Regions from separate parts of the Bariatricus sp. SGI.019 genome, predicted to be linked through region 1. Evidence: predicted binding sites of a transcription regulator. Region 1 holds the regulator's gene; the other holds the start of a gene.
What was found. Region 1 encodes HrcA, which represses chaperone genes, less so after heat shock. Its sites were predicted from a motif close to TGTTAGCACTCNNNNNNNNNGAGTGCTAACA; they were not measured.
Positions count from the first base shown of each region.

Region 2: groES (co-chaperone GroES) is a predicted target of HrcA. The motif match lies at 14,612-14,642, and genes of this name have one in related genera.

Region 1 covers NZ_JBNPOQ010000003.1:156,024-172,693, reverse strand. The annotation lists gene glgX (glycogen debranching protein GlgX) at 1-1,485, opposite strand, end outside; gene ACQRD1_RS03220 (response regulator) at 1,502-2,125, opposite strand; gene ACQRD1_RS03215 (sensor histidine kinase) at 2,122-3,216, opposite strand; gene ACQRD1_RS03210 (ABC transporter ATP-binding protein) at 3,341-4,270, shown strand; gene ACQRD1_RS03205 (ABC transporter permease) at 4,281-5,423, shown strand; gene ACQRD1_RS03200 (ABC transporter permease) at 5,410-6,564, shown strand; gene dnaJ (molecular chaperone DnaJ) at 6,586-7,773, opposite strand; gene dnaK (molecular chaperone DnaK) at 7,911-9,794, opposite strand; gene grpE (nucleotide exchange factor GrpE) at 9,841-10,542, opposite strand; gene hrcA (heat-inducible transcriptional repressor HrcA) at 10,560-11,603, opposite strand; gene ACQRD1_RS03175 (hypothetical protein) at 11,897-12,034, opposite strand; gene ACQRD1_RS03170 (hypothetical protein) at 12,084-12,377, opposite strand; gene ACQRD1_RS03165 (Crp/Fnr family transcriptional regulator) at 12,484-13,068, opposite strand; gene ACQRD1_RS03160 (ATP-binding protein) at 13,228-13,992, shown strand; gene ACQRD1_RS03155 (metal-sensing transcriptional repressor) at 14,132-14,551, opposite strand; gene ACQRD1_RS03150 (replication-associated recombination protein A) at 14,558-15,874, opposite strand; gene ACQRD1_RS03145 (tRNA threonylcarbamoyladenosine dehydratase) at 15,875-16,600, opposite strand; gene ACQRD1_RS03140 (polysaccharide deacetylase family protein) at 16,659-16,670, opposite strand, start outside.
Region 2 covers NZ_JBNPOQ010000005.1:55,519-72,188, forward strand. The annotation lists gene ACQRD1_RS04320 (V0D/AC39 family V-type ATPase subunit) at 1-110, shown strand, start outside; gene ACQRD1_RS04325 (V-type ATP synthase subunit I) at 107-2,047, shown strand; gene ACQRD1_RS04330 (ATP synthase subunit C) at 2,076-2,510, shown strand; gene ACQRD1_RS04335 (V-type ATP synthase subunit F) at 2,512-2,820, shown strand; gene ACQRD1_RS04340 (V-type ATP synthase subunit E) at 2,858-3,445, shown strand; gene ACQRD1_RS04345 (V-type ATP synthase subunit A) at 3,438-5,210, shown strand; gene ACQRD1_RS04350 (V-type ATP synthase subunit B) at 5,225-6,607, shown strand; gene ACQRD1_RS04355 (V-type ATP synthase subunit D) at 6,678-7,295, shown strand; gene proC (pyrroline-5-carboxylate reductase) at 8,080-8,877, opposite strand; gene ACQRD1_RS04365 (amidohydrolase) at 8,957-10,246, opposite strand; gene ACQRD1_RS04370 (L-2-amino-thiazoline-4-carboxylic acid hydrolase) at 10,279-10,980, opposite strand; gene ACQRD1_RS04375 (DUF6512 family protein) at 11,102-11,617, opposite strand; tRNA gene ACQRD1_RS04380 (tRNA-Lys) at 11,759-11,831, shown strand; gene ACQRD1_RS04385 (AAA family ATPase) at 11,992-13,917, shown strand; gene ACQRD1_RS04390 (MarR family winged helix-turn-helix transcriptional regulator) at 14,017-14,448, shown strand; gene groES (co-chaperone GroES) at 14,666-14,950, shown strand; gene groL (chaperonin GroEL) at 14,985-16,598, shown strand; gene ACQRD1_RS04405 (MarR family winged helix-turn-helix transcriptional regulator) at 16,648-16,670, shown strand, end outside.

The sequences.
Region 1 (16,670 bases):
ATCCGTATTATTCCAGCCATTGGCTTCATTATGCTTCACATTATAAGAATAGAGATCATACAAAGTGAATCCATCATGACAGGTCATAAAGTTAACAGAAGCGTTCTTTCCGCGAACAGCCGGATCATAAAGATCCGGGGAACCAATCAATCGTTCCGCTGCTCCTTGGGCATTCCACAGACCGCCTTTTAAGAATTCCCGCATATCGTCCCGATATCTTCCATTCCATTCTGACCAGCGGTTAAATGCAGGAAAATTCCCTACCTGATACAATCCACCTGCATCCCAGGCTTCTGCGATCAGTTTCGTATCTCCTAACAATGGATCCTGTGCAAGAGCTCTTAAAAGCGGCGGTACTTCCATCGGAGAACCATCCTCATTTCTTCCAAGAATAGAAGCCAGGTCAAACCGGAACCCGTCAATCCGATAATCTGTCACCCAATAACGAAGGCAGTCAATGATCAGATTCTGCACAATGGGATGATTACAGTTCATGGTATTTCCACAACCGCTGAAATTATAATATTCCCCCTCTGGAGTCAGAAGATAATAGATATTATTGTCAAAGCCTTTAAACGAAATAAACTGCCCATCCTTATCTCCTTCTGCCGTATGATTGAACACTACATCCAGAATGACCTCTATCCCATTCTCATGCAAGGTCTTTACTAATTGTTTTAACTCTGTACCTTCCCGGTTGTATTCCACAGCAGAAGCATAACTGGTATTGGGCGCAAAAAAGCTGACCGTATTATATCCCCAGTAATTTAACAGTTCTTTGCCGTCCACTGTGCGACATTCACTCAATTCATCAAATTCAAAAATCGGCATCAGTTCAATGGCATTAACGCCCAGATCCTTCAGATAAGGAATCTTCTCCTGAATTCCGGCAAAGGTTCCCGGGGCATTCACATCCTTTGCCATCTTCGTAAAACCACGCACATGCAGCTCATAGATAACCAGTTCTTCCATTGGTATCTTGGGGCATACCTCAGCTCCCCAGTAGAAATTATTACGCACTACTCTGGCGCGGTATCCGGCCGGACTGACCCGCTTTCCCCAGGTACTCTGCCCGGTAACAGCTTTGGCATAAGGGTCCAGAAGAACATGTTCCTTGTCAAAGAGCAATCCTTTCTTCGGATCGTAAGGACCATCCAGACGATACGCATACTCGAATTCTTCCACATTTAATCCAAAGACGATCATGGAATATACATTGCCGATCCGATAATTCTCTGGAAATGGTATGACAGCATAGGGTTCCTCTGCTTTCCGGTGATATAACAATAACTCACAGGCCGTCGCTCCCTGGGAATGTATCGTAAAATTCACACCCTCAGGAATCGGTGTTGCGCCGTCAAACATATAAAATCCCGGACATATCTGATATCCATTGACCTGCTCCAGTGGTTCCATATTCAAGATCTGTCCATTGACAGGAAGTATCGCTGTTAATTCACCGGAGAGATATTTTTCTTGTTCCATATCTTGTTCCTTTCTTTTATCTTTGCGTATTCAGATAATAGACCGCAAGCTGTGTCCGGTCTCTTAACTCCATTTTATCCAGAATGCTACTGATATAATTTCGCACAGTTCCTTCACTTAAGAACAGTTCCCCTGCGATTTCCCGATTGCTCAGTCCTTCTGCCACCAATGCAATGACCTGAAGTTCTTTTTCACTGATATCATGCGCTTTCCAGTCATAGGTCTTTTTCTCTTGCAGAAGCTCTGGAATTCTGGAGACAATCTCTGTTCCAAATACAGTCTGCCCGGCATACACCGCTTTGATAGCCGGCAGAATATTCTGATAATCCTGCTTCAAAAGATACCCCTTCACTCCATAAGTCAAGGCTTTCACAATATATTCATCATCAGAAAATGTAGTGAGCAGAAGAATCCTTGCCTGAGGATCTTCTTCTAATATCTGTCTGGATGCCTCCAGTCCGCTTACATTCTGCATACGGATATCCATCAAAAGTACATCTGGCCGGAATGTCCGATATAACACTATTGCATCCTTTCCATCCTGTCCAGTGCTGCACACCTGTATCTCGCTATCCATCTCTAAGATAGTTTTCAATGCTCCTGCCACCAACACATCATCATCTACAATTATGATCTTCACGCCGTCTCCTCCTTCTTGGGAATGGTAATATATATGCGAAATCCCTGCTTCACCGATATCTGCATCGTTCCCTGTAATGCTTTCGTTCGTTCTTCCATATTACGAAGTCCGATTCCCCTGTGAATCTCCGATCTTTCCACAACTTCCTTTTTCAAACAATCAGTTCCGTTATCTTCCACAATCAACTGATATAACCCAGGGTGTTCCCGTACTACGATCTGAACTTTTGTAGCATCGCTGTGTTTCATTACATTGTTCAATGCTTCCTTCACAATCGCAATAAAGCTGTATTTTACTTCTCTTGGTACATAATATCCCATATCATAGATCAATTGTACTGGACAAAATGTATATTCTTTAATCAGATTATCTAATACTTCTTTTAGATTCACTGCGTCATCATGAAGATCATGGACACTTTCACGTACATTTGTCATGGCGACATTTAACGTGTCTTCCAGATGATCTAACGGTTCTTTCATATTCTCTTCTTTTGAAATTACTTTCATTGCCCCTACCATCAAAATTGCCCGGGACAACATATGTCCAACATGGTCGTGAATCTCTCTTGCAATCCGATTGCGTTCTCGCAACGTAGCCGTATAGATCTCATAATCCTGTCGCTTCAGAAGACTCTGGTTCTTCTCTTTCAAGAGAATGTTCAACTCAGTACTGCTATCCTGCGTCATCTTTAGCTTCTCTTCCAACGCCTCATGTCTTTTCGCATATTCCTGCAATATCCCTGCCATCCCATAGCCAATCCCCAGCACACACAGAATCTTGATCTGCCCAGGGAAATATGTATACATAGATAATAGCATCAATATTATGCCAAGAAAATAATTGGATACCCTCAACACCCCATACAAGATGACTGGAGTAAAAAACAGAAACTCTGGCCAGAAAAAGGAAGCAGCTATATACAATATCGTCAAAACTCCGTTCCATTTCTTTGAAAATAGATACTCATTGGCACAGGCGAAGATAACTGATATAAGAAACGCGCTGATATATGCCGTATTGACCGGAACCAGAAGAAGTATCACAAAGCAATATATGATTAACAAGGTCTGATCAACAATTCGTCTCATCCTTTTCTCCATTCATAATATGACATTTGTCACATGTCATTTCTGACACTTGACACTATCATTATAAACAAGTTTTTCTTATACTACAAGTATCCGAAAAACATTGAGAAATGGAGACATTGCCATGATTCATATTGAAAATCTTGTAAAACGTTACGGGAATCTGGTAGCATTAGATCACTTAAATCTGGACATTGAAGAGGGCGAGATCTTCGGACTGTTAGGACCGAATGGCTCCGGTAAGACAACCGCAATCAACTGCATGCTTGCCCTACTGAAATACGACAAGGGAACTATCACGATTTTCGGAAAAGAGATGCAGCCGAACAGCTATGACATCAAGAAAAATATCGGTGTCGTCATGCAAAATGTAGCAGTCTTTGACCAGATGACTGTCCGTGAAAATATCGATTATTTTTGCGGGCTTTATGTCAAAGATAAATCCAAAAGGAAAGAACTGGTAGAAGAAGCCATCGAATTCGCAGGACTGGAAGATTTCCAGAAAATGCGCCCCAAAAAACTATCCGGCGGTCTTTTAAGAAGGCTGAATATCGCCTGCGGAATCGTCCACAAACCTCGGCTTATCATCATGGATGAGCCAACTGTCGCCGTAGATCCACAGAGCCGTAACAAGATTCTGGAAGGAATCCTCTCTCTGAATCGTCAGGGCTCCACCATCATTTATACTTCTCATTACATGGAAGAAGTGGAACAAATCTGCTCACGGATAGCAATTATCGACCACGGACGGGTTCTGGCAACCGGAACAACCGAAGAATTAAAGAAAATGATTAAGACAGGAGAGACGATTACCATAGAAGCGATTGCATTGGACGAAGAACTTCTGACGGATATCCGTACACTTCCACATGTATTTGATGTGATTTATGATAACCAGGTACTGAAAATCCGTTTAAGCGGCGCCAAGCACAATCTTGTACGTATATTAAATTACCTGCAAGAACGAGACATTTCTTTTGGGCGTGTTTTTTCCGAACTACCGACGCTGAATGACGTCTTCCTGGAAATCACCGGCAAAGAACTCAGAGATTAGGAGGTACTTTATGCTGCATTTGATCAAATATCGATTCAAACAGAATCTAAGAGATATAAGTTCTATGTTCTGGGCACTGGCTTTCCCGATTATTCTTGGAACCTTTTTCTATTTTGCTTTTGCATCTTCCGGTCTTGCATCTACAGGAGAAGCCGAGTGGGAACCTGTGAAAGTCGCAGTGATTGAAGAAGATTCCTCATCCGAGAATGCTTCTGTGTTCCTTTCCTTTTTAGAGCAACTGGATCCGGAAACACTGAATATCCAGGACATTTCATCAGAATCAGCTGCTCTCCATGCATTGAATGAAGGGGATATCACAGGGATCTTCTACGTACGCGAAACACCTGCACTGACGGTCAGCAAGAGCGGAATCAATGAAAGTATCCTGACTGCACTTCTGGATAATTATAACCAGAGCGCTGCCATGCTTCAGAAAATCACCTCCTCACATCCAGAACATCTAGAACACGCACTAGAAGTAATGAGTGACTACAAAGAGATGACAAAGGAGACCTCATTAGGCGGTAAATCTATGAACCCATCTGTCCAGTATTTCTTTGCTTTAATCGCCTATGCATGCCTGTCAGGCGCATTTCTGGGAATCCGGTCAAGCTTTGACTCCCAGGCAAACTTAAGTCCGCTCGGTATGCGCCGGAGCATCACACCCACCCATCGCCTGACATTAATATGCATTGATATGTTTGTACTGGTTGCCATCCACTTTATCAATATGCTGATTCTGAATCTCTATATCATAAAAGTTCTGGGAATCAGCCTGGGGGATAATCTGCCAGCACTTCTTTTGGTGAACCTGATGGGAAGTATCATTGGTGTATGTATTGGAATTACACTGGGATGTGTCAGCCGGCTATCCATAGACCTGAAATACGGGCTCACAGTCGCCATTACTTTATTCCCGGGATTCCTGGCAGGTCTGATGTTTGGAAATATGAAGAATATCATCGAACTTCACTGTCCAATCATAAACCGCATCAATCCGGCCGCTGTATTGAGTGATGCCTTCTATTGCATGGGAATCTACAACGATATGCAGCGTTTTACTCGCTGTATTCTCATACTTGCCGTTATGAGTATTCTGCTTTTGGCGGTTGCATTTTTCAGTGTCAGGAGGGAACGTTATGACAGTATTTAAAGGATTTCTAACCGTTGCAAAACAAAATATCGGCATGCTCGTTATGTATCTTGCCATCTTTCTGACCATCTGCCTGACCATTCAGAAAATAACCGGTGGAGACACTCAGACTACTTTTGAAGCAGAAAGACTGGACATAGCTGTCATTGACCATGACGGCAAAGCACTTGCCCAAGGACTTACCGAGTACCTGTCTCATTATCATAATATTAAGGAATTACCGGATGATAAGGGTATCCTACAGGAAAGACTATTCTACCGGGAAGTCTATTATGTGGTTACCATTCCGGATAATTTTGAAGAACTCTGTCTAAACGGTGACGAAAAACTTTCTGTCACAAAGGTTCCCGGAAGTAACAGCGGATATTATGTAGACCAACAGATCAATACATTTTTAAATGATGTGCGCATTCTGACATTCAGTGGATTTTCATTAACAGAGGCAATCAGCGAAGTCCAGGACAATGCTTCTATCGAATCAGACGTCTCTATGATAGATAAGAACGGACTTGGTGGACAGATGCCTGGTCATGCATTTATGTTCCAGTATATGCCATATATATTGATGAGCATCCTCTGCTATGCATTAAGCTTTATCATGATTGCTTTCAATAAACCCGATATCCGAAGACGAATGCTCTGTTCTGCTGTCTCCAGCAACAGTCAGAATCTTCAGCTGGTTCTTGGGTTTATGGTGATCGGCCTCGCTGTGTGGGCTATCTGTGCATTTCTTCCGGTTCTGGTATATCGTGATGCATTTCTTCAGGACGCACACCTGCCCTACTACCTGATCAACAGCCTGATCATGACTCTTGTCTCATTGACAATGGCGTTTCTTGTAGGAACACTGGTACACCGGGAAGAGACCGTAAGCGCCGTTGTCAATGTATTGACATTGGGCATGTCCTTTCTCTGCGGTGTCTTCGTAAGTATGGACATCTTAAGCAAAGGGATTAAAACAGTGGCACATTTCCTTCCAGCATACTGGTATGAAATCAACAATAGTCTCCTCGCTTCCAATGGGCATCTGAGTCAAAGTCAGTTCCATTCACTTCTGACCGGTTATGGTATCCAGCTTCTCTTTGCGGCAGCCTTCCTCGTTGCCGCACTGGTAATTGGACGCCACAGACGGCAAATATAGAAAAAGGAAGCCCTTGATGACTTATTCATCAAAGGCTTCCTTAACTTTATCCATAAATCCTTTTTTCTTTTTGGTTCCTTTATGTTCCGAATGATCCTCTGCTACATGAAGTGAATTTCCTGACAGCTCATCGAACTTGCGGAGTGCTTCTTTGGCTTCAGCACTTAAGTGTTCTGGTGTCTGGATGACCAGCGTTACATAATGATCTCCACGAACCTGTGAATTCCGTACGGATGGAACACCCTTTCCTCTCAGGCGTACTTTGGTATCCGTTTTAGTTCCTGGCTTCACGTTATAGATGACTTCTCCATCCACTGTCTTAATTCGGATATCTGCTCCAAGCGCTGCCTGTGCAAATGAAATTGGAACAGTTGAAAAGATATGCATATCCTGGCGTTGGAAGATTGGATGTCTGGATACAACCACTTCTACCAACAGATCTCCTCTTGGTCCGCCATTTGTTCCAGGCTCACCCTTATCACGAATGCGAACACTCTGACCATTATCAATACCTGCCGGAATAGTAACAGATATCTTTTTCTTGCTGGAAATATATCCTGTTCCACCACAATCCGGACATTTTTCACGAATGATTTTTCCTGTTCCACCACAATCCGGACAAGTCTGCACATTCTGAACAGTTCCAAAGAAGGATTGCTGCGTATATACAACCTGACCCTTTCCGCCACATTTTGGACAAGTCTCTGGCGAAGTGCCCGCTTTTGCACCGGTACCGCCACATTTTGGACATGGATCTTTCAATACAACTTCTAATTCTTTCTCACATCCGAACACTGCCTCTTCAAACGTAATCCTTACGCTCTTACGGATATTCATACCCTTCATTGGGCCCTGGCTGGCACGGCCTCTGCGTCCGCCGCCCCCGAATAAATCGCCAAATATATCACCGAAAATATCGCTGAAATCTGCTCCATTAAAATCAAATCCACCAAAACCACCAGCTCCGCCGGCACCGCCTTCAAAAGCCGCATGGCCGAACTGGTCATACTGACGACGCTTTTCCGGATCACTCAGAATTGCATAAGCTTCCGAAGCTTCTTTAAACTTCTTTTCAGCCTCTGCATCACCGGGATTCATATCAGGATGATATTTCTTGGCAACCTGTCTGTATGCTTTTTTTAAAGTCGCTTCGTCCGCATCTCTGCTGACGCCAAGCACTTCATAGTAATCTCTCTTTGATTCTGCCATCGTCTATCCCTTTCTTCTCCAATCTTAAGATTTATTTCAAGACATAAGGAAGTTCCGCGAAGCTCAGCTCTGTCTGGTATTGCTGAGTTCCGCGGAACAGCCTTCACACCAGGCTTGCAAGAATCTTGCCAAGTGTATTAGACTTCTTTATAATCTCCGTCTACAACGTCATCTCCCTGGAAACCATCCGGTGCCGGACCTGCTCCTGGGTTTGGACCTGCGCCTGCTCCCGGATTCGGGCCTGCACCTGCTGCAGCTCCAGCCTGCTCATACATCTTTGTAAATACTTTCTGTGCACTTTCCATCAGTTTTTCTTTTGCTGCTTTCATCTCTGCAACCTGCGCATCTGAGATATCATCCATATTTACTTTATCAAGAACTTCTTTCAATGCCTTGCAGTCAGCTTCTACCGCTGCTTTATCTGCTGCATCAATCTTATCCCCGACTTCGCCAAGTGCTTTCTCAGTCTGGAAAAGTAATGCATCTGCATCGTTCTTAGCATCGATTCCTTCTTTACGCTTCTTATCCTGTGCTTCGAATGCCGCTGCTTCTTTTACAGCTTTTTCGATATCTTCATCGGACATATTAGAACCAGCAGTAATGGTAATATGCTGTTCTTTTCCTGTTCCAAGATCTTTTGCTGATACATTTACGATACCATTAGCATCGATATCAAATGTAACTTCAATCTGCGGTACTCCACGTGGAGCTGGTGCAATTCCATCCAGTCTGAACTGTCCGAGGGACTTGTTATCTCTTGCGAACTGTCTTTCCCCTTGTACAACATTGATATCAACAGCTGTCTGATTGTCCGCTGCAGTAGAGAATATCTGACTCTTCTTAGTAGGAATTGTCGTATTTCTCTCGATCAGTCTTGTAGCAACACCACCCATAGTCTCAATAGACAGTGACAATGGAGTTACATCAAGAAGAAGAATGTCTCCGGCACCTGCATCTCCGGCAAGTTTACCACCCTGAACAGAAGCACCAAGTGCTACACATTCATCCGGATTCAGAGATTTGCTTGGCTCTTTGCCAGTCAGACGTTTTACTTCTTCCTGTACAGCCGGGATACGTGTAGAACCACCAACCAACAGAACCTGACCTAATTCAGATGCTGTGATGCCTGCATCTGAAAGTGCTCTCTGTACAGGCTCAGATGTCTTCAGCACGAGATCATGTGTCAATTCATCAAATTTTGCTCTTGTCAGATTCATATCAAAGTGCTTTGGACCTTCTGCTGTTGCTGTGATGAATGGAAGGTTAATATTCGTTGTTGTTGCGGAAGACAATTCTTTTTTAGCCTTCTCAGCAGCTTCTTTTAGTCTCTGAAGTGCCATCTTATCTGTAGATAAATCTACACCTTCCTGTTTCTTGAATTCATCAATCATATAATCTGTGATCTTCTGGTCGAAATCATCACCGCCAAGTCTGTTATTACCAGCTGTAGACAATACTTCGATAACACCGTCACCAATCTCGATGATAGATACATCAAATGTACCACCACCTAAATCATATACCATGATCTTCTGTTCTTTTTCGTTGTCAAGACCGTATGCCAGGGCTGCTGCTGTAGGCTCGTTGATGATACGTTTTACATCAAGACCTGCAATCTTACCAGCATCTTTTGTTGCCTGACGCTGAGCATCATTAAAGTAAGCAGGTACTGTGATAACAGCTTCTGTTACCTTTTCTCCAAGATATCCTTCTGCGTCTGCTTTCAATTTCTGAAGAATCATAGCAGAAATCTCCTGAGGAGAATATTTCTTATCATCAATTGTTACCTTGTAATCGCTGCCCATTTCTCTCTTAATAGAAGAGATTGTTCTCTCAGCATTTGTTACTGCCTGACGTTTTGCAGGTTCACCTACCAGACGCTCTCCTGTTTTTGAAAATGCTACAACAGATGGTGTTGTTCTTGCACCTTCTGTATTTGCGATGACCGTTGGCTGGCCACCTTCCATAACAGCTACACAACTGTTTGTTGTTCCTAAGTCAATACCTATTATTTTGCCCATTATAAAGACCTCCTAATTTATTTTTTAATAGTTCGATGTAGTTCGATTAGTTTGCTACTTTTACCATACTGTGTCTCACTACTGAGTCACGGTACATATAACCTTTTTGGAATTCTTCGGCTACAATATTCTCACCAAAGTTTTCATCTTCCACATGCATCACTGCATTATGAAAATCAGGATTGAATTCCTGTCCTACCGCTTCGATAGGTTTGACCCCAACTCCTTCCAGTGTAGTCATCAACTGTTTATACACCATCTCCATTCCTTGGATAAAGGGATCGTTTTTTTCTTCTTCCTTGACACCATTAAGCCCTCGCTCAAAATTATCAACTACCGGAAGAATCTTATCTATGATATCTTTCGCTCCTATTTCATACATCTGGGATTTTTCCTTTTCTGTACGCTTGCGGAAGTTATCAAACTCAGCCATCTGACGAGTAAGTCTGTCTGTCAGTTCTTCGATCTTCTCGTCCTTTTTATCTTTTTTATTCTTCTTGCCAAATATCTTTTTTTCAGATTTGGATTCATCACTGTTCTTGGCTTCTGCTTCGTCAGCAATTTCATCTGATTCAGCATCTTCTTTTGTAGCAGCGTCCGCTTCTGATTCTACTTCATTATCTCTTTCGTCGCCAGTTTCTTCTGCAGCTTTTTCGTCGGCTTCTGTCTGCTCTGCAGCAGCTTTCTTTGCCTCCTCAACTGCTTCTTTTACCATCTCTTCCTGGCTCTTCTCCTGATTATTTTCCAAGGGTTATTCCACCTTTCTTATTCTTTTTTATGAAACATCCGATCCAGCTCATTCTGAAGCCGTTTCATAGATTTCAATACATGTTCATAATCCATTCTTTTTGGTCCGATAATACCTATGGTTCCCTTCATGCCATCTCCCAATTCATAAGTTGCGGTGACAACACTACAATCCTTCATAGTCTGTACCGGTGTCTCATCACCAATATATACCTGAATCCCTGTATTATCTTCTTTTGCCAGCGTCTGTGTCACTAGTTCAGTCAATTGCTGCTTTTCTTCAAAAGCACTGATAATTTCCTGAGCACTCTGATTATCACTCAATTCCGGGTACTTAAATATGTTCGTAGCACCACTTGTATAGATCTGCATATCTTCATCGATCTGAATGGCATCCGCTACTGCATCCAGAACATTTCCAATCACTGCACTGTGTATTCCAGCCTGCTCTTTCAGCCTTGCAATCAATCCAAGATTAATCTCTTCAATAGACATACCATTTAACGTTGTGTTAAGAAGCATATTCAACTTCAATAAATTTTCATTACTGAGTGGTTCATCTATATTAATAATCTTGTTCTTAATCACATTACCGCCAAGTACGATCACCGCAATAATCTGTTCCTCATCTACCATAGACAACTGAATGAACTTAATTTTATTCGCGCTATTCATTGGTGTAGAGACCATTGTTGCGTAATTCGTATTACTGGCAAGAACTTTCGCTGCCTGCTTCAGAAGCTGTTCCATCTTGTCTGCCTTATCCAGCATCTGCTCCTGCATCTCATTCAGTTCCTGTTCCTTCTCTTCCATCAACATATCAACATAAAGTCTATAGCCCTTATCCGAAGGAATTCGTCCAGCAGACGTATGTGGCTGTATAATGTAACCAAGTTCTTCCAGATCAGCCATCTCATTACGAATCGTTGCAGAACTCAGATTCAAATCCGTATATTTTGAAATCGTTCTGGAACCAACAGGCTCGCCGGTCTCAAGATAATTCTGAATGATTGCATGCAGAATTTTTAATTTACGATCACTAAGTCCATGATCCGCTATCATCTGTACTCCTCCTTTCGGATTTCCTGTTAGCACTCGAATTTAAGGAGTGCTAACATCTTCGACTATTAATGTATCACTATGGTTTTCATTTGTCAACATAGTTTACATATTTTTTATAAAATGAATTTAGATGAGAATGGTTATGATTGGAATGTGGACGGCGAGAAGATGGATGGAATGGCTGGCATTACGGAGTCCTTCGCTAAGAATCCATAACAGGAAAAGAAGCAGATATTTGGCGACCAGGCTGATTCGCCCCGAAATCTTGATGATTTCGAGGCTCAGCAGCCTTCTCAGATTTGGCTGGAAACCAAATCTTCGCACAAAATATCTGCTTCTTTTCCTATAACGGCTTCTAGTGCTTGTCCAACGAATGCCAGCCATTCCATCCATCTTCTCGCCTGACATTCCAAACCACTAATCTTCCTCATCAGGGAGATTCTGCGCATGATGAAAAGTAGAAAAGTATTATCAAAAATCCTAACTAAGCTCGATTTTTTCTGCTTCTTCTGGCTTAAACTCATTTTCAAGGTCATAGATATTATGTCCGGTAGATTCACCCAATACTCTTCCTTCTAATGAGTAGCAACGGATAAATCTCTTTGGATCGATACTGGACCAGTGTTCTACATCCCAGCTCATATAACCATCTGCGTCAGATTTCTTTTCTTTCAGATATAAATCTACCTGACGTCCATCCTTCATGATCTGGATCAATCCTTTTGTTCCATCCACTTCTAATTCTTCCTTTTTTACTGAATCGTAAACTTTCATGATATTCCCTCCTAAAAAAGTAAATTAGGAATCTTCCAGTGAAGCATTCCCCAATTCGTTCTATAACTGATTATACATTTTAAATAATAAAAACTCAATGTTTTTTCTACTTTAGCCAAAACTCACTTCTGCACATATCAAGAATACCTTCTTTTTTTAGTTTCCCCAGTTCCGTTGACATCGCACTCCGCTCCACACAAAGATAATCTGCCAGTTCCTGTCGATTAAATGGAATGGTAAAATGCCTGCTTCCTGCTCTTTTTGATTGTTCGGACAGATAAGATAATAATTTATCTCTAGTAGTTCGTTTTGAAATGTGACGGATCTTTTCTCCCAGCATCACATTTTTTCTCGCAAATATTTGTACCATATTTATAAAGAACTTCTGCTGTAATAGAGAACCCTCAGCAGACAATTCAAATATTTTCTTCACAGGAACCTGTAAAACAGTACAATCCGTCACTGTCACAACGCTGACTGGACTTTTTTTGATTCCTGCACAAGAAAATGCTGCCCCAAATAGTTCTCCTTGACTAAGTTGTTCCAATATTGAACGATTGCCAAATACATCTTCACATATTATCTGTACACATCCCTCTAGAATTACCCCAAGATTCTCTACCGGCTCCTCCTCTCCCAGTATCATCTCATTTTTCTGATATACTTTCATCTTACTTTCTAAAACAGGCATTATCTTCTCTATCTCTTCCTTCTCAATTCCCATAAATAACGGAGATTTTTTTTAAATATCAATATCTATTTTCATAAGCTCCTCCAATCGTTGGAAAAACAACATATTTTATTTTATAATTGTAGTAAATTAGGTACAACAAATCAAGGAGGTACTTATATGATAAGAACAATGGTTCATATAGACGAAGAAAAATGTAATGGATGTGGAGCCTGTGCTGCCGCCTGCCATGAGGGCGCCATTGCTATGATAGACGGGAAAGCAAAGCTGATCCGTGATGACTATTGCGATGGTCTCGGCAATTGTCTTCCGGTATGCCCGACCAATGCAATCACTTTGGAAGAACGAGAGGCCGCAGCATACGATGAAGAAGCAGTACAAAAGCATCTGAATATCAAGAAAATGATTGCAGAAATGAAGGAACAAAAAGGGCAAAAGCCAACAGAATTCGCAGGATGCCCCGGTCAAAAGGTACAAAATATCCGTAACCGCCAGAGCGAACCATCCGCATCCGATTCCAGTGCATCCACCTCTGATAATACAGCCTGCACTCCTTCGCCAAGCCAGCTTGGTCAGTGGCCTGTCCAGATCAAACTGGTTCCGGTCAATGCACCTTATTTTGAAAATGCAGACCTGTTAATTGCAGCAGACTGTACCGCATATGCCTATGGGGATTTTCATAATCGCTTCATCAAAAACCGCATCACCTTAATAGGCTGTCCCAAATTAGACGAAGGCGATTATACAGAGAAATTAACAGCGATCATAAAAAACAATTCCATCAAAAGCCTTACTATCGTCCGTATGGAAGTCCCCTGCTGCGGCGGAATTGAACGGGCAGCAACCGAAGCACTGAAATCAAGCGGAAAATTCATCCCCTGGCAAGTCGTGACCATTGGGATTGATGGGAATCTGGTTGAGTAGGTTTTGTGATTGGGAATGTCAGGCGCAGGGATAGATTGATTCTATCCCTGCGCCTGACATTCCCAATCGCCAAACTTTTCCAACCAAGAAGGATTCCTCCGCACCGTCATCAACCGTTTTCGCCAACTACAAAACGACTCTACTTCATAAATTTATCGATTGCCTGATTCAGGCGTTCAATGGCTTCCATATCATTTTCTTCTACCGCTTCTACAATACAGTGGTTCAAGTGGTTTTTCAGTACTACTTTTCCGGTATTATTGATGGCAGAACGTACTGCTGCCAATTGGATCAGAACATCACTGCAGTCTGCATCCTTTTCAACCATGCGCTTGACTGCTTCCAGATGTCCAATGGCTTTTGACAGACGGTTTATTACTGCTTTTTTCTCTTCCGGGCTATGAACATGACCATGTTCGTGCATATGGTCATGCATATGCTCATGGCTATGACTATGTTCATGGCAATGTTCTATTCCATGCTCATGAAGATATGCATGGTCTATCTCTTCCCTGCTGGAAATCAAACTCTGGGAATCTGTATATTCATCTTGTATCATTATTTCTCATTCCTTTCGAAGGTACTTCATCCAGTCTTTAATCTCTTTTTCATGTCCATTATCGCTTGGCTCATAGAATTTTGCATCCTGAATCTCATCTGGAAGATATTGCTGCTTTACATAATGATCCGGATAATCATGTGCATATTTATATCCGATTCCATGTCCAAGGTTTTGAGAGCCTTTATAGTGAGCATCCTGCAAATGCGGCGGAACCGTTGTCTTGTGGGATTTTACATTCTCCATTGCACTGAAGATGGCATTGCAGGCAGAATTACTTTTCGGTGCCGTTGCCACATACAACACTGCCTGAGACAGAATAATCTGGGCCTCCGGCATTCCAACCCGTTCCACAGCCTGGGCTGCAGATACTGCCACAGTGAGCGCCATAGGATCTGCATTTCCCACATCTTCCGAAGCGCAGATCATAATCCTTCTTGCAATAAATTTAATATCTTCTCCTGCATACAGCATTTTGGCCAGATAATACACCGCGGCATCCGGATCAGATCCCCGCATACTTTTAATAAATGCGGAAATCGTATCGTAATGATTATCTCCCGTCTTATCATAACGTACCACACGCTTCTGGATACATTCCGAAGCCACATCCAGTGTAAGATGGATCTTTCCGTCGCCATTTCTCTCCGTCGTCAAGATTCCCAACTCCACTGCATTCAGTGCGTTTCTTGCGTCTCCCCCGGAGACATCTGCCAGGAATTCCAAAGCATCCTCCTCAATTACCGCCTCGTAGCTTCCCATTCCTTTTTCTACATCATAGACTGCCCGGCGCAGTAATGTCTTAATATCTTCTTTCTCCAGCGGATATAACTCAAAGATACTTGACCTGGAAATCAACGCTCCATTTACCTCAAAATATGGATTCTCTGTCGTTGCTCCAATGAGAATAATCGTTCCGTCTTCCACAAACGGAAGTAGATAATCCTGCTGCCCTTTGTTAAAACGATGAATCTCATCTACAAACAGAATCGTCTTTCTCTGATACATGCCCAGCATCTCTTTTGCTTTAAGTACAACTTCTTCCATATCTTTTTTTCCGGCTACTGTGGCATTGATCTGGGTAAATTCTGCACTGGTCGTATGTGCAATCACCTTTGCAAGTGTTGTCTTGCCGGTTCCCGGAGGACCATAAAATATAATGGAACTTAACTTATCTGCCTTAATCGCACGATATAAAAGCTTCCCTTTTCCGATAATATGCTGTTGTCCCACTACTTCTTCCAAAGTTGTGGGACGCATTCTGGAAGCAAGCGGTGCTTCCTTATCCATATTTTTTTCTCTGACATAATCAAATAAATCCATCTATTCCACCTCTTCCATCAGCTCTCGGATCACTTCACCGGCAAGCAGAAGTCCTGCGATTGGAGGAACAAATGACACACTTCCCGGCAATGACCTTCTGCTTCCTTTCTCTTCGTCCGTCGTTCTTTGTGACACATCTATCGGCTTCTCCCTGGAATACACGACTTTCAGATGATAAATCCCTCTGGCACGCAATTCTTTACGCATTACTTTGCATAATGGACAGACACTGGTCTTGCTGATATCCGTAATCTCAAACAGCTCCCCATGGAGTTTATTTCCTGTTCCCATACTGCTGATAATCGGAATATCCAATTCCAGAGCTTTTTCAACCAGAGCGATCTTAGCTGTGACCGTATCAATCGCATCAATAATATAATCTGGTCTCTGTTCAAAGATCTGCTCCATATTCTCAGGCAATACGAACATTTCATAAGTAATCACTTCCGTCTGTGGACAGATATCTGCAATCCTCTCTTTCATCACACGGGTTTTATATCGTCCGACTGTGCTGTGATATGCAATGGACTGTCGGTTAATATTGGTCAGAGACACCGTATCATTGTCCACCAGGATCAGCTTTCCCACACCGCTTCTTGCAAGCGCCTCGATACAATGGGATCCGACCCCGCCGACGCCGAGTATCATCACCGTTGCATGTCTTAATCTCTGTAATCCTTCTTCTCCTATTAATAATTCCGTTCTGGAAAATTCATGAACCGCCATATTCTTCTTCCTGTTCCGTCTGTTTTTTATATTCTTATTCTTTGGTCTGACAGATCTTTTAATTCATAAT
Region 2 (16,670 bases), on a different contig from region 1:
TATTTTTAAAAGAAGAAGAAATATATAAACTAACTACAGCCCTTGAATGTATCCGTTACGGCTTATCTTCAAGAGAAACGTTAGGATACCTAGGAGGTGTGATTGAATGATTGTAAAAATGAAGTTTTTGAGCATTAGCGGACCAAGAACAGATATTGACCGTGTATGTGATGTATATCTGTCAAAATATGAGATGCAGCTTGAGAACGCCCTTACTGAATTAAAGACGACAGACAATCTCATGCCTTTTGTAGAGGTGAATCCGTATAAGGAACCATTAGCAAAGGCAGAACAGTTTGCGGCTTTGATACCGGATGGAAATGTTCATGTGGACGCTTCCATGACGGAAGACGAGATGATTACATTGATTCGGAATATTAATCATAATTATCTGGAACTGGTAGAAAAGAAAGAACTTTTAAAGAAGAAAGCAGATGGCATAAAGGATAACCTGAATGTACTGGAGCCGTTCAGACCACTGGAGCTGGATCTCTACAAAGTCATGAGATATAAGTATATGAAGGTTCGTTTCGGAAGAATTGAAGTCGATTATTATAAGAGACTGGAGAGATATCTGTTTAGTGATCTGAATGCAATATTCCTGGAAGGTGTCCGGAATGAGAATTATGTCTATGGCTGCTATTTTGTCTCGAATGCAGAGGCAAGTAAAGTGGACTCGGTATTCAATTCTCTTCATTTTGAAAGAATCTCGCTATCCAGGGATTATGTTGGGACACCGGAACTGGCATGCCAGGATATCCAGAAAGAAATTAATGATGCTGCAGAACAGATGAAGGAAATTGATACTAAAATCGAAGAACTCATGACAAAGCATGCGTCACAGCTTCTTGGTGCAAGAAGAAGGCTGGAAGAGTTATCGAATAACTTCGATGTACGAAAGATGGCGGCAAGGACAGATGTAGGAGATAATAAAGAAGATTATTATATCCTCTGCGGCTGGATGGGAGAAAAAGATGTTGAGGCATTTGTAAAAGAAGCAGAACACGATGACAAAGTGTTCATCGTGGTAGAAGAGGATAAGGAAAAGTTCTTTGGAGATCCTCCGACGAAGTTAAAGAATCCTCGATTCTTTAAGCCTTTTGAGATGTTTATCCGTATGTATGGGCTTCCGGCTCATGACGAGATGGATCCGACGATGTTCGTGGCACTGACGTATACATTTATTTTTGGTGCCATGTTTGGAGATATGGGGCAGGGACTGTGCCTGTTTGTTATCGGCGGTCTGCTCTATCTGATCAAGAAGATCGATCTGGCGGGAATCATATCCATCGCCGGTCTTTTCTCGACATTTTTTGGATATATGTTCGGCAGTATATTTGGATTTGAGAATATTATTGAAGCACATTGGTTAAGGCCGGTGGAAGCAATGACGAATCTTCCGTTTATCGGTCAGCTGAATACCGTATTTGTTGTGGCAATTGCATTTGGTATGGCGCTGAATCTGCTGGTGATGATCTTCAATGTGGTTAACGCTATAAAGTCACATGATCTGGAAAACGGGCTGTTTTCGAATAACGGAGTGGCAGGACTTGTGTTCTATGGCTTTCTCGTTCTTACGATCGTCTTGTATATGACAGGACATAAAGTTCCGGGAAATATTATGATGGTTATCTTCCTGGGAGTTCCGATTTTGATGTTCGTGTTCAAAGAACCTCTTGCCAATCTGGTTCAGAAGCGACATAAGAAGATGGAAGAAGGAAAAGTCATGTTCTTTGTGCAGGCATTTTTTGAATTGTTCGAAACAATGCTGAGTTACTTTTCCAACACCATATCTTATGTGCGAATCGGCGCATTTGCAGTCAGTCATGCGGCAATGATGGAAGTTGTACTTATGCTGTCCGGTGCATCTGAGGGAAGTACGAACTGGATCGTATTTGTGCTGGGCAATATTCTGGTATGTGGACTGGAGGGACTGGTCGTTGGAATCCAGGTACTTCGTCTGGAATACTACGAGATGTTCAGCCGGTTCTATAAAGGAAACGGACGGGAATTCAAACCGTTTAATAATCATAGTAAAGAACATTAATAATCCAAACATAAGGAGGATATCAATCATGACATTAACAGTAAAATTATTACTCATTGCAACTTTGATACTTAGTATTATTATTCCATTTGGCTATTATCTGCTCGGAGAAAAATCCAGAAAAAGATATAAACGAGCAATTGGAACCAATGTATTCTTTTATTTTGGAGCATTTGTAATTGCAGCAATCATGATGTTTGGCGGGGATCCGGTACAGGCTGCTGACACTGCAGAAAATGTTGCTTCAAATGCTACAGGATTCGGTTACCTTGCCGCTGCACTTTCAACCGGTTTGTCTTGTGTAGGTGGTGGTATTGCCGTTGCCAGTGCTGCCAGTGCTGCTCTTGGAGCAATCAGTGAAGACTCCAGCGCACTTGGTAAGTCTCTGATCTTCGTAGGTCTTGCAGAAGGTGTATGTCTGTATGGACTGATCATCTCCTTCATGATCTTAGGTAAATTGTAAGATGAAGATGTATCTGATCAGTGATAATATCGATACGCTGACAGGAATGCGGCTGGCTGGTGTCGATGGTGTAGTGGTTCATGAAAGAGAGGAGCTTCGGGAGGCCATTGAGACTGCGATGAATGATAAGACAGTGGGAATCATACTGCTGACGGAAAAGTTCGGCAGAGAATTCCCGGATCTGATCGATGAGATCAAGCTGGGACGAGAGATGCCGCTTTTGATAGAGATTCCTGACAGACACGGAACCGGACGTAAGAAAGATTTTATCACATCTTATGTAAATGAGGCGATTGGCCTGAAATTATAGATGGAATGAAATTCCAATTGAAAAGAAGGTGACACACTTGACAATAGAAGAGAAGATATCACATTTGCAGGCCGCAGCGATGGAAGAAGCCAGAACAGAGGGCAATGCTATTATGAAAAAGCATGAAGATGCGCTGATGGGCGTATTTGAGCAGCACCGCATAGAAGCAACCCGACAGTCGGAGATGAGAGTGAAGGCGGAAAGAGTCCATGCAAAGCAGCAGCTGAATATGGCGATGTCCAAGGCGCAGCTGGAATTAAAAAGAGAACTGGGAAAGACACAAAAAGAGTTGAAAAAGGAGCTGTTCCGGGAGGTTGAGGAACTGATACGGGACTTCATGAAGACGGAAGAATATAAGCGTCTTCTGATTGAGTATATTAATAAGTCGGCCCGATTTGCAGACGGGGCAGCTATGACGATCTACATTAATCCGACGGATGAAGATAAGAAAGATTATCTGGAGGAACATACCGGCATGGCACTTACCGTGAGTAAAGAGGACTTTATCGGAGGTGTGCGGGCCGTGATCAGAGAACGGAATATTCTGATTGATCACGCGTTCAAGGGCGCAATTGAAAAAGAATATCGTGAGTTTGTATTCAGAGGAGGTGCGGGAGTTGAATAGTGTATCAACTGGAAAAATCTACGGAATCAATGGTCCCGTTATCTACTTGAAAGGTATGACTGATTTTAAGATGTCAGAGATGGTATATGTAGGGGAACAGAGGCTGGTGGGCGAAGTGATTTCCCTGGATAAGGATCTGACAACGATACAGGTATATGAGGAAACATCAGGATTAAAACCGGGCGAGATCGTGGAGTCATCTGGATCAGCAGTATCCGTTACTCTGGCACCGGGAATTCTGAATAATATATTTGATGGAATTGAACGTCCGTTGGATCGAATCGCGGATACTGCCGGGTCATTTATCACCCGAGGAATCAGTGTGGATTCGCTGGACAGAGAAAAGTTGTGGGATACGCATATGACGGTGTGTGTTGGAGATGTGGTTCATGGCGGAAGCATTATTGCGGAGGTTCCGGAGACACGTGCAATTGTTCATAAGTGTATGGTGCCGCCAGATGTAGAAGGAACGGTTGTCTCCGTTGTTCCGGATGGGCAGTATACGATAGAGGATGTGCTGGTTACGCTGGAACTTTTGGATGGCAGCAGGAGAGATCTTACGATGACACAGCGCTGGCCGATCCGTGTTCCGAGACCGTCGGCTCATCGATTCCCGGCAAATATTCCACTGATTACAGGACAGCGTATCGTGGATACCATGTTCCCGATTGCAAAGGGAGGAACTGCAGCGATTCCGGGAGGCTTCGGAACAGGAAAGACGATGATGCAGCATCAGATTGCGAAGTGGGCGGATGCAGACATTATTATCTATATCGGATGTGGAGAGCGTGGGAATGAGATGACGCAGGTATTGGAAGAATTCTCTCAGCTGGAGGATCCGAGAACCGGTAACCCATTGATGGATCGTACCACTTTGATCGCCAATACTTCGAATATGCCTGTGGCAGCCCGTGAGGCTTCTATCTATACAGGCCTTACACTGGCAGAGTATTATCGGGATATGGGATATGATGTGGCTATTATGGCTGATTCTACTTCACGTTGGGCAGAGGCTCTGCGTGAGTTGTCCGGACGTCTGGAAGAGATGCCTGCTGAGGAAGGCTTTCCTGCATATCTGGCTTCTCGGCTGTCAGCATTTTATGAAAGAGCTGGTATGATGCAGACTTTGAATGGCGAGGTGGGGTCCGTATCCATTATCGGAGCAGTATCTCCTCAGGGAGGAGATTTTTCAGAACCAGTTACGCAGAATACTAAGCGATTTGTGAGATGCTTCTGGGGACTGGATAAATCTCTGGCGTATGCAAGACATTTCCCGGCAATTCACTGGCTGAACAGTTATAGTGAATATTTGAATGATCTCAGTGGATGGTACGCAGACCATGTGTCGCCGAAGTTTACAGATTATCGAAACAGAATGATGACCATTCTGAGCCAGGAGAGTAACCTGATGGAGATTGTAAAATTGATCGGCGGAGATGTACTTCCGGATGATCAGAAACTGATCCTGGAGATCGCCAGAGTAATCCGTCTGGGCTTCCTGCAGCAGAATGCTTTCCACAAAGATGATACCTGCGTATCGCCGGAAAAGCAGTTTAAGATGATGGATGTTATCTTATATCTGTATAAAACATCCCGGGCTCTTGTTGCAATGGGAATGCCGATGTCTGTGTTAAAGGCGGAAGGAATCTTCGAGAAAGTAATTGCAATGAAATATGATGTTCCAAACGATGATCTGCAGCTGCTAGATCTATATAAAGTGGAGATTGACCATTTTTATCAGAGAGTAATCGAAAAGAATGCATAAAGGAGGAACCGTAAATGGCAATAGAATATCTTGGACTGAGTAATATCAACGGACCTCTTGTTGTACTGGAAGGAGTGCAGAATGCTTTCTTTGACGAGATTGTTGAATTTGTCGTAGAAGGCAACATCAAGAAGATGGGCCGTATTGTTGAACTGAATGAAGACAAGGCGATTATACAGGTGTTTGAAGGAACGGAGAATATGTCCCTTCAGAATACGCATACAAAATTGACCGGGCGTCCGATGGAAGTGGCTGTGTCACCGGATATGCTGGGGCGTACATTTAACGGAATCGGAGAACCAATCGATGGACTGGGCTCGATTACGGCAGTGGAGCGAAGAGATGTCAACGGACTTCCGCTGAACCCGGTGCGCAGAGAATATCCGCGAAACTATATCCGGACCGGAATCTCTGCAATTGATGGACTGACAACACTGATTCGTGGACAGAAGCTTCCAATCTTCTCGGGAAATGGACTGCCGCATGATCAGCTGGCAGCACAGATTGTTAAGCAGGCATCTCTGGGAGATGGCGCAGAAGGAGAATTTGCGATTGTATTTGGAGCAATGGGTGTAAAGCATGATGTGGCGGAATTCTTCCGGAAAACATTTGAAGAAAGCGGAGTATCTGACCATGTATGTATGTTCCTGAACCTGGCAAATGACCCGGTGGTGGAACGTCTGATCACACCGAAAGTTGCGCTGACAGTGGCAGAATATCTGGCATTTGAATGCAATATGCATATCCTTGTTATCCTGACGGATATGACCTCGTTTGCAGAAGCGTTACGAGAAGTCTCATCCTCCAAAGGAGAGATCCCTTCTCGAAAGGGATACCCGGGTTATCTGTACAGTGAGCTGGCAACCATCTATGAGCGTGCCGGAATTGTAGAGGGTTCAAATGGATCTGTAACGCAGCTTCCGATCCTTACGATGCCAAATGATGATATTACACATCCGATCCCGGATCTGACCGGATATATTACAGAGGGCCAGATTGTATTAGACCGAAGCCTTCATGGGCAGGCGATCTATCCGCCGATCAGTGTACTTCCGTCCCTGTCACGTCTGATGAAGGATGGAATTGGAGCTGGATATACCCGTGAAGATCATCAGGATCTGGCAAACCAGTTGTTTTCTGCATATGCAAAAGTGGGAGAGGCAAGAAATCTGGCTTCTGTTATCGGCGAAGATGAATTGTCTCCGATTGATAAAAAATATCTGAAGTTTGGTGTAGAGTTTGAAAAACGTTACATCGGCCAGGGCCCGACGGAGAATCGGACGATTCAGGAAACGCTGGATCTGGGCTGGGAACTTCTGCGGTTATTGCCAAAAGAAGAGCTCGACCGAATTGATACAAAACTGATCGATAAATACTATACACCGGCAACAGACTAGTTGCGATATTTGGAAATAGCAGATAGTCTGTAGACTGTAATAAGATTAGCAGTAGAAAAGAGGTTTGTATATGGATCCGAGAGAATTTCCTACAAAAGGAAACTTAATGCTTGCTAAGAATTCGCTGGCACTTGCGCGTCAGGGATATGAGCTGATGGATAAGAAACGTAATATCCTCTTAAAGGAATTGATGGGGTTGATTGATGAGGCGAAAGATATCCAGGAAGAGATTGATTCGACCTTTACGAAAGCATATGCCTGTCTGAAGCGTGCCAATATTGAGCTGGGAATCAGTAAAGTACAGGAGTTGGCCTTTACTGTTCCGATAGAGGATTCTATCCGTATTCAGACGCGAAGTATTATGGGAACAGAAATTCCGCATATAAAATATGATGAGAAACAGAATAAACTGACTTATGCATTTGGTGCCACGCATGAGTCTATTGATATTGCCAGAGAGGCATTCCGTGAGGTGAAAGCATTGACGATCAAGCTGGCTGAAGTTGAAAATTCAGCTTATCGCCTGGCTACGAATATCAAGAAGACACAGAAACGCGCCAATGCACTGAAAAATATTACAATCCCGATGTATACCAATCTGGTTTATAACATCAGTAATGCCCTGGAAGAAAAAGAAAGAGAAGAATTTACCAGATTGAAGGTAATTAAAAGGATGCAGGGGAAGTAGGAATTTAGATGAGTTAGTTGGTGATTGGGTGTGTACGGCGAGAGGACGGATGGGATGGTTTCCATTGCGGAGTCCTTCGCTAAGAATCCATAACAGGAAAAAAAGCAGATATTTTGTGACCAGGCTGATTCGCCCCGAAATCTTGATGATTTCGAGGCTCAGCAGCCTTCTCAGATCTGGCTTGAAGCCAAATCTTCGCACAAAATATCTGCTTCTTTTCCAGTAACGGATTCTATCGCTTGGCCAACGAATGGAAACTATCCCATCCATCTTCTCGCCTGACATCCCCCAAGTCCGCAACTTCCTCATCCGGGAGGATTCCTGCGCGTCATGCAGAGGGAAAGATATCAGTAAAGATATTGTCAAAAAACTGGCGGAATAACTAACTGATTCTTCCATTGAAATAATGATGAATAGTATAAAAACATCGCTCCCCATTGCGCTTCGCGCCAGAAATTCCGCCAGATGAGTCCGTTCGGTAATTGGAAATGTCAGGCGCAAGGGAGTTGGATAGGCTGGTCTGTATCCGTCTATCCAAGTGTTAGAATCCGTTACAGAAAAAAGAGTTGCAATTCCGTGTGAGAATTTGGCATTCAGCCAAATTCAAAAGGACTGCTGAATCGAGAAATTATCCAAATTTCTCGGTGAATCAGTCCGGTCACGAAATTGCAACTCTTTTTTCTGTTATGGATTCTCAGCGAAGGATATCGGATACAGACCAGCCTATCCAACTCCCTTGCGCCGTACACCTCCCAATCACCAACTAACTCATCTAAATTCCCATCTATAACTTCTTGGATTTCTCAGCGGCTTTGTTGATGCAGTCGATAACGGCACCTCTCATGCCGCCTTTTTCCAGTGCCTCACATCCTTCGATGGTTGTTCCGCCTGGGGAGGTTACCATGTCTTTGATTTCACCTGGATGTAATTCTTTTTCAAGAATCATTTTGGCTGTACCGAGAGCAGTCTGTGCTGCAAGGCGATAAGCTGTTTTTCTAGGAAGCCCCTGTTTTACTCCACCATCAGCCATGGCTTCAATGAACATAGCAACGAAAGCAGGACCACCGCCGTTTAATGCACAGGCAGCATCAATCAAGTGTTCCGGTACCATTTCAATAATTCCGATTGTGCTGTAAATGGATTTTGCAATCTCTAATTCTTCTTCTGTAAAGTCATTGTCAGAGCAGATTGCGAATGCTCCTTCGAATACCATAGCAGGAGTATTTGGCAACAGGCGAAGAATCCTTGGAGTACCGTCAATCATATTTCTCAGGCGTTCTACGGTTACTCCGGCAACGATGGACATCATTGCTTTTTCATCTAACGCTTTTTTACATTGAGATAACGCTTCGGCAGCATTCTGTGGTTTTACGGCCAAGAGGATAATATCGCTGCTTAAGCAGACATCTTCATCATCTTTAGCAAGGTTCACACCCCAGCCCTTGGCTTTTTCCATCATAGCAGGATTAATGTCATATACATAGACATTCTCCTTAGGGAGAACGCCGCTTTCCAATGCGCCGTAGAGAATAGCGCCACCCATGTTACCACATCCAATAACTCCAATTTTCTTTGTAATCATATTATGTACCTCCTTTATTGGGGACGTAGTAAAATGCAATTTTACTACGTCCCCATTTAACATTTGTGGTGTCACTTTTTTATAAATGGGGTGTACCCAAATGATACTTCCATACTTTTTGTAAATTTTCTGGTTTCTCAAGTAATAATTTTGTTCCTTCTGCCATGCATCTTGCAGCGTACAGCATTCCTTTGTGGCCGATGCTCATTCCGGCTTGTTTGGCGGCTGCCCAGTGGTGCAGTGGTGTGCCTTTGCACATGGTTGCTGCGCTGATTGTGATGAGGGGAACGGTATGGCTTACTTCGGAAGCGTCTGTTCCAATGGATATGGGGACTGGTTCGTCTTCCAGTGGTTCTAATCCGGTGAAGTAGATACCGTTATTTTGAAGGCCTGCCTCGCGGGTAATATCTGCGGCAAAGGCGAGTTCTTCTTCTGTATATTCAGGGGTCGGAATCTGAGTCATGGCTTTGTAGTAGATCTCGGTCAATGGACGGTTGACTTTCATCTCTTTGCAACTTCCGACCAGTTCAATGTCGACGGATGTTCCAGTCATCATGGCAGCGCCTCTGGCGCAATTGTCGACTCGGATGCTTGCATCTTCGGTACGGGCACGTTTGGCGGATCGGATGAAATAATTGGTCTTGGCAAAGTCGGGAACGACATTTGCCGGCAAGCCGTTATCGATGTATGCATAGTGCATACGGACGTCACCGGGGACGTGTTCTCTTAGATAATTGACGCCAATATTCATAAGTTCCGCTGCATCCAGTGCGCTTCTACCAGCTTCCGGTGCCTTGGAAGCGTGGGCGCTGATGCCGTGGAATGTGTAGTTTTTGATATCCTGAGATTGCCAGATATCGTTGCTTATACGGTTTCGGTCGAATGGATGCCACATGACGGCTACATCCAAGTCATCGAATACCCTTTTCTCATTCATTTTTATCTTGCCGGACATGATCTCTTCTGCCGGACAACCATACACGCGGATCGTTCCAGGTGTATGATTTTTTTTCATATCTGCTTTTAATGCGCAGGCTGCAGCACAGACTCCGGTGCCGAGAAGATTGTGCCCACAGGCATGTCCCAGTTCTGCAAGCGCATCGTATTCTGCAAGGAATCCAATAATTGGTTTTTCTTGAACAGGAGTACTATGCCATACAGCGGTAAATGCGGTCTCAATGTCGGCTGTTTTATATGTGACTTCGAATCCATGACCTTCCAGGTATTCTGCCAGATATCTGGAGGAAAGAGTTTCCTGGTAGGCGAGTTCCGGATGTTGGAAGAGGTAGCTGGCGGTTTCGATTAGTTCTGGCTCATGTTGGTCAATCCAGGATGCGATAATGTTCGTCGCATCTGCTTCATGGTTCATGTCATACCTCCTTGTAGTTAATGTGTTTTTAATTACTCTGCCGGATAAACATTTTCCAGGACATCCAGATATTCCTGACCGAAGGTGTCGGCATAATCCTTCAATGCCAGATCAACAGCTTTTTGCCCGTCTTTACCAAGAGTATCGATTAATGTCTTGCTGATTGTGTGCTTGATATGAGCAGTGTGAAAATTAAAATCTTTCATGCAGGAAGTTCCAAGCTCTTTTTTCTTTTCTGCGAGCTGAGTGACCTCATCAGGTGTCAGGGGATATCCCCAGTCAAATTCACATCTTTCTCCGCCCCAGCTCATGGAAGTGGCAGTTGGAGTGCAGACAAAATCAGAACGGAATCCCTGGTAAACTGCATTGTCAACATTGACACAATAAAATTTGCCGTATTCGGTCAATCCGTGTTTTTTCCAGGCATCACACCAGGCGCATTTGGATATGTAGGTCTGAAGTGTCGGTTCTGTACGTAATTGTCCAAATTCCATCTGACCGTTGTAATCGGGTTTCCATTCACCATATGCCTGATTGGTCATAGTTGTCAGCGGGTCTCCATGGGCAATTGCGTTGGCAGCCATACGGGCACCTCGTTCGTTGCCATAGGTAGTCATTCCGGTAAGAATTGCTTCTTTCCCTTTTTCACCGCATAATTCGATTGCGTGTTTTGCAAAGAGTGCAAATAAAACTGCATGGTGCTCTATCTTACATTGAACAGGTTTATTTTCCATAATCCCACGCTCCTTTCTTGTAACGTAATAAAGTACCAACACAATTATACTACAGTTATCTGAAAAATGCATTGCGGATTTGTGGATTGTGAAATAAATTCGTTGACACCCTGATTAAGAGTCAGAGTGTAGGAAAAAACAGAGGAATATCTGGTGGAAAGCAGGTAAAAGCAAAGAAACTCATGGATACCAGAATCCAAAGAGAAAATACGATAGTCTGTGAAGGAAGCGTAAGTTCTCTTTGCTGTAGATAATGACAGATGGAGAAGGAGAGAAAAACACTAAAAATAAAGATAAGAAGATCAACGAAGAGAAAATGTTGTCCTATGACTCCTGTATACGTGTAAAATAATACAATAATAGAAAGTATTCCGCATAGAGCAGCGATAAAACGATAATAGAAGAAACGAATTGTATGGAAGTGAAATTTAAAATACTGGGAAACAGATACGAAAAGAAAAGGAAAGAACAAAAGCTTCAAATGTTCCCAGGTAGATTCATTTACCGGACAGAATATGGCGACCCCTGCCAGTTTTCCAGAAATATCATATAAAAAGTGATTCAGACAGCCCAGAACAATTACGATAAGTATATAAGGCTTGTCTTTTGCGTCAATATATTTTGATAAAAATTTCATAACAATACGCCTCCCTCCACTAGTATATGAAGGAAAATGCAAATATATGAAAAAAATATAAAAAAACACTTGCTTTTTTCAGAATGCTATTATATAATATCAATTGCGTTACGGAAGACGCAATAAAAATCAATAGTAGATGCGCGATTAGCTCAGTTGGTAGAGCACCTGACTCTTAATCAGGGTGTCCAGGGTTCGAACCCCTGATCGCGCACTTAGGAATCACTGTTTTTGGCGACATGAGAGCGTTGGGGGCGGTGATTTTTTTGCTGTATTTTTTACAATAAAATGTTGCAATACGACACGACATAATGTTGCGATGTGAAACATTACATGTTATACTTTAGGAAAGTACAAAGGGAGTTGATTCGGACATGAAAACGAAATTTCATGAGTATTTGATGCATCTGCGCAGAGTAAGGGGATATACGCAGGCAGAGATGGCAGAAAAGTTGAATATTTCCCGTTCCACTTATACGAATTACGAATCAGGAAAGAGATCACCGGATCTGGAGACATTAGAGAGGATTCGAGATGTGCTGGATTGTTCGATGGATGAACTCTTTGGAAGAGCACCGGCAGCAAGGTATGGCGTGTTGTGCGAGAATATGGTATCCTATCAGGCGCAGCATAAGAAGTCGCGGAAGAATATCAGGAAAAAGCTGGTAATTGGAGAACAGAATTTTCGTAGTTTACGTGAAAAAGGCGGATATTATGTGGATAAGACGAAGATGATAGAGGAATTCCTGGAATCCTGGTATCAGATCACGCTGGTCACGCGCCCCAGAAGATTCGGGAAGACATTAAATATGTCCATGTTGGCTGAATTCCTGGATTGTACAAAATATTCCGGCGATGTGTTTGCAGGGACCAGAGTTACCGAAAGCTATGTCATGGAAGAGATGAATGAACATCCGGTCATATTTCTGTCATTTCTGAATGTCAAGGGCAGTTCGGCGAACGAGATGTTGTATAAGTTATGTGATGTGATTCAAAAAGAATATCAGCGGTATTCATTTGTATGGAAGGAAGCGCGATTGCCCAAGGAGCAGAATGCGCAGGCACAGAGGATATATCGCTGTCTTTGCCAGAGGGAAATGAATGATGAGGGGAGAAATTATCTTGTTGCATCGATTTCTGTATTATGTTATTTGTTGGAATTATATTATGAGAAAAAGGTATACCTTCTTATAGATGAATATGATACACCATTTATTTCTGCAAATGATAGCGGATATTATGAGAATATACGTGGCGTACTGGCAGAACTTTTAAGCTCTTCGCTCAAAGGGAATCCGTCTCTTGAAAAAGCGATGTTGACTGGAGTGCAGCGTGTTGCCAAGGAGAATATATTTTCCGGACTCAATAATCTGGTTGTCTGTACGGTAAAGGATCCGGAATATGCAGAATGCTTTGGATTCTCAGAGAAGGAAGTCAAAGCACTTTTGCAATATTGTGAACTGGAATTTTCAAGTGATATTAAGGCAATGTATGATGGATATCTGTTCGGTACAGAGGAGGTATATAATCCGTGGTCGGTAACATGTTATGCATCCAGAAAGAAGCTAGAAGCCTATTGGCTGAATACCAGTGAGAACAGTATCATTAAAAATGCACTTGCGCAGCGGGGCGAATCTTTTTCCCGTGGCTATAATGAATTGATTGAAAAAGGAACAGCAACTGTTAGTGCAGAACTGTCAATGGCATATTATGAGAAGCAGGATGATGCTTCTCTTTGGGGATTGTTAATCAACGCAGGGATGGTAACGGTCCAGGAGGAATTAAGTGAAGGAATCTATAAGCTTCGGATTCCAAATTATGAAGTGTGGAAGGCTTTTCAGGAACTTACAGCATTTTATATGCAGGTAGAAGAAGGACATATTGACCTGATGCTCTTGAATCTGAGAACAGAGGCTATGGAGAGATTCGCAGAAGAATATCAGTGGATTCTAAAGGATCTGCCATCCTGTCATGATTTAAAAAGTGAGAACAGCTATCATATGATGATGCTAGGAATGTGTACTTTTCTGCATCCATATTATGATGTGCAAAGTAACCGGGAGAGTGGAATGGGAAGGGGAGATATTCTCCTTTATGCCAGAAAACCAGAACTGCCACATATGATACTGGAATTCAAATATACCAGAGACAAGTCACAGAGTCTGGAAGAATTGGCGCTGGATGCAATACGGCAGGCGAAGGAAAAGAAGTATGATGCACAGATGGAAGGGACAGTGTATTATGTTGGGCTGGCGCATTATGGCAAGAAAGCAGAAGTAAAGTGGGAAAAAAGAGAATAGCTTGTTATTCTTGAGCATAAATATTCACAAGTCCTTTATTGCCTTACATTCTCTTATTTGATAAAATGATACTTAATATTTGAAAAAGTAGGTGATGTTATGGACGGACAGATGGAATCTATCTTGCAAGGCGGACAGTTTAAGAAACTGTTGGATGAACAAAGTATAGAATTACGCCAGAAATATGACTTGAAAAAAGCAGAATTAGAGATTTTGTATTTCTTATCCCGTTGCGGTAGCCATAACACTCCCACGGATATCCATACACAATTAATGATGAACAGGGGCCATATCTCACAGGCGGTTGACAGTCTGTGCAGGCGGAAGTTTATTATGGCGATTCCAGACGAAAATGATCGTAGATATGTGCATTATGAAGTACTGGATTCTGCGAAAGAGATTGTTGCAGAGATGGCAAAAAGAAGAGAAGAGATGAACCGACAGATTCTGCAGGGAATATCAGAAGAAGAACTTCGGGTATTTCTGGAAGTTTCCTTGAAGATAAAAAGTAATATAGAAAATATCATATAGTCTGATGAAAATGCAAGGTATAAAAATATGCTTTGCATTTTTATTTTTAAAAAAAGTATAAACTCTGTTGACAAAGAAAAAACAAGTGATATAATACTTTAAAAATAAACAGTTTAAAATTAAAATAATTACTTCGCGAGGAGTAATATATTTTTTAAACTAAATCTGGCACTCGGATAGAAAGAGTGCTGACAAAAATGAAAGGCAGGTTATTGTAATGAAATTAAGACCATTAGGAAACAGAGTTATTTTGCAGCAACAGGAAGCAGAAGAGAAGACACAATCTGGAATTATCCTGCCAGACAGTGCCAAAGAAAAACCACAGGATGCAGTTGTAATCGCGGTTGGACCTGGAAAGGGAGACGACGAAAAATGTAGCGGTATGCAGGTAAAAGAAGGGGATAAAGTTATATATTCTCAATATGCCGGAACAGAAGTTAAGATAGATGATGAAGAGTATCTTATTGTAGATCAGAGCGATATTATGGCAATTGTAGAATAGATTTTGAAAAGTTCAGAGAAAGAAGGAATTCATTATGGCAAAGGATATTAGTTTTGATATTGATGCAAGAAAGAAAATGGAGACAGGTGTCAATAAGCTTGCAGACACTGTAAAAGTAACACTTGGACCAAAAGGAAGGAACGTAGTATTAGAGCAGTCTTATGGTGCGCCATTGATCACTAATGATGGTGTGACAATCGCAAAGGATATTGAACTGGAAGACCACTACGAGAACATGGGTGCGCAGTTGGTCAAAGAGGTTGCGACGAAGACGAATGATATCGCAGGTGACGGAACGACAACAGCAACCGTTCTGGCACAGGCACTTGTCAATCAGGGAATGAAGAACATTGCGGCCGGAGCGAATCCTATCATCCTGAGAAAAGGTATGAAAAAAGCTTCCGATGCTGTCTGTGAAGCGCTGGAGGAGATGAGCCAGCCGGTAACTGGAAAAGATCATATTGCAAAGGTCGCTGCCATCTCTGCAGGTAACGAAGAAGTTGGTGAGATGATCGCAGATGCGATGGAAAAGGTCGGAGAGAATGGAGTCATCACTATTGAGGAAGCCAAGACCATGAAGACAGAAATTGATGTGGTAGAAGGTATGCAGTTTGATAATGGATATCTTTCCGGTTATATGTGTGATGACAAAGAGAAGATGGTTGCCAATATGGAGAATCCATATATCCTCATGACGGATAAGAAGATCTCTAATATTCAGGACATTCTTCCGATTCTGGAAAATATCATGAGAGAGGGAAAAGAGCTTCTGATTCTTGCAGAAGATGTAGAAGGCGAAGCTCTTACGACATTGATCGTAAATAGATTAAGAGGAACCTTAAAGGTTGTTGCAGTAAAAGCTCCTGGATTCGGGGATAATCGAAAGGAAATGTTGCAGGATATCGCTACTTTGACTGGCGGACAGGTTATTATGGACGATCTTGGAATGCAGCTGAAGGACACAACAATGGATATGCTTGGACGTGCCAGATCCGTGAAAGTTACCAAGGAGAATACAACCATCGTTGATGGCGCGGGTAACAAAGCCGGAGTGGAAGAACGAATTGACAGCCTGAGAAGACAGATGGCAGATACAACATCTGATTTTGACAAAGAGAAACTGATGGATCGTATTGCCAAACTAGGCGGCGGTGTTGCAGTGATCCGTGTCGGAGCAGCAACAGAGACCGAGATGAAGGAAGCCAAATATCGTATGGAAGATGCAATGAACGCTACCAAAGCTGCAGTGTCTGAAGGAATTATCAGCGGCGGCGGATCTGCATATATCCATGCACAGAAGAAAGTCCATGAACTTGCAGCAACACTGACAGGCGATGAAAAGACAGGTGCAGAGATCGTAGCAACAGCACTGGAAGCACCGCTTTACGCGATTGTAGAAAATGCAGGACTGGAAGGCTCTGTCGTTGTAAATAAAGTAAAAGAAAGTGAAGATGGAATTGGATTCGATGCAATTCATGGAACGTATGTAGATATGCTCAAAGAAGGAATTATCGATCCTGTCAAGGTCACAAAACATGCACTTGCAAATGCCGTCAGCGTAGCAGCTACACTTCTGACTACAGAAGCTGCTGTGGCAGATATCAAGGAAGCAGCACCGGCAGTACCTCCGCAGCCAGATATGTATTAGGATAAATATGAAGACCGATAAAAGATAGCTGATTCGGAGTGATAGATGTATGAAGAACTTATTAGAGAATAA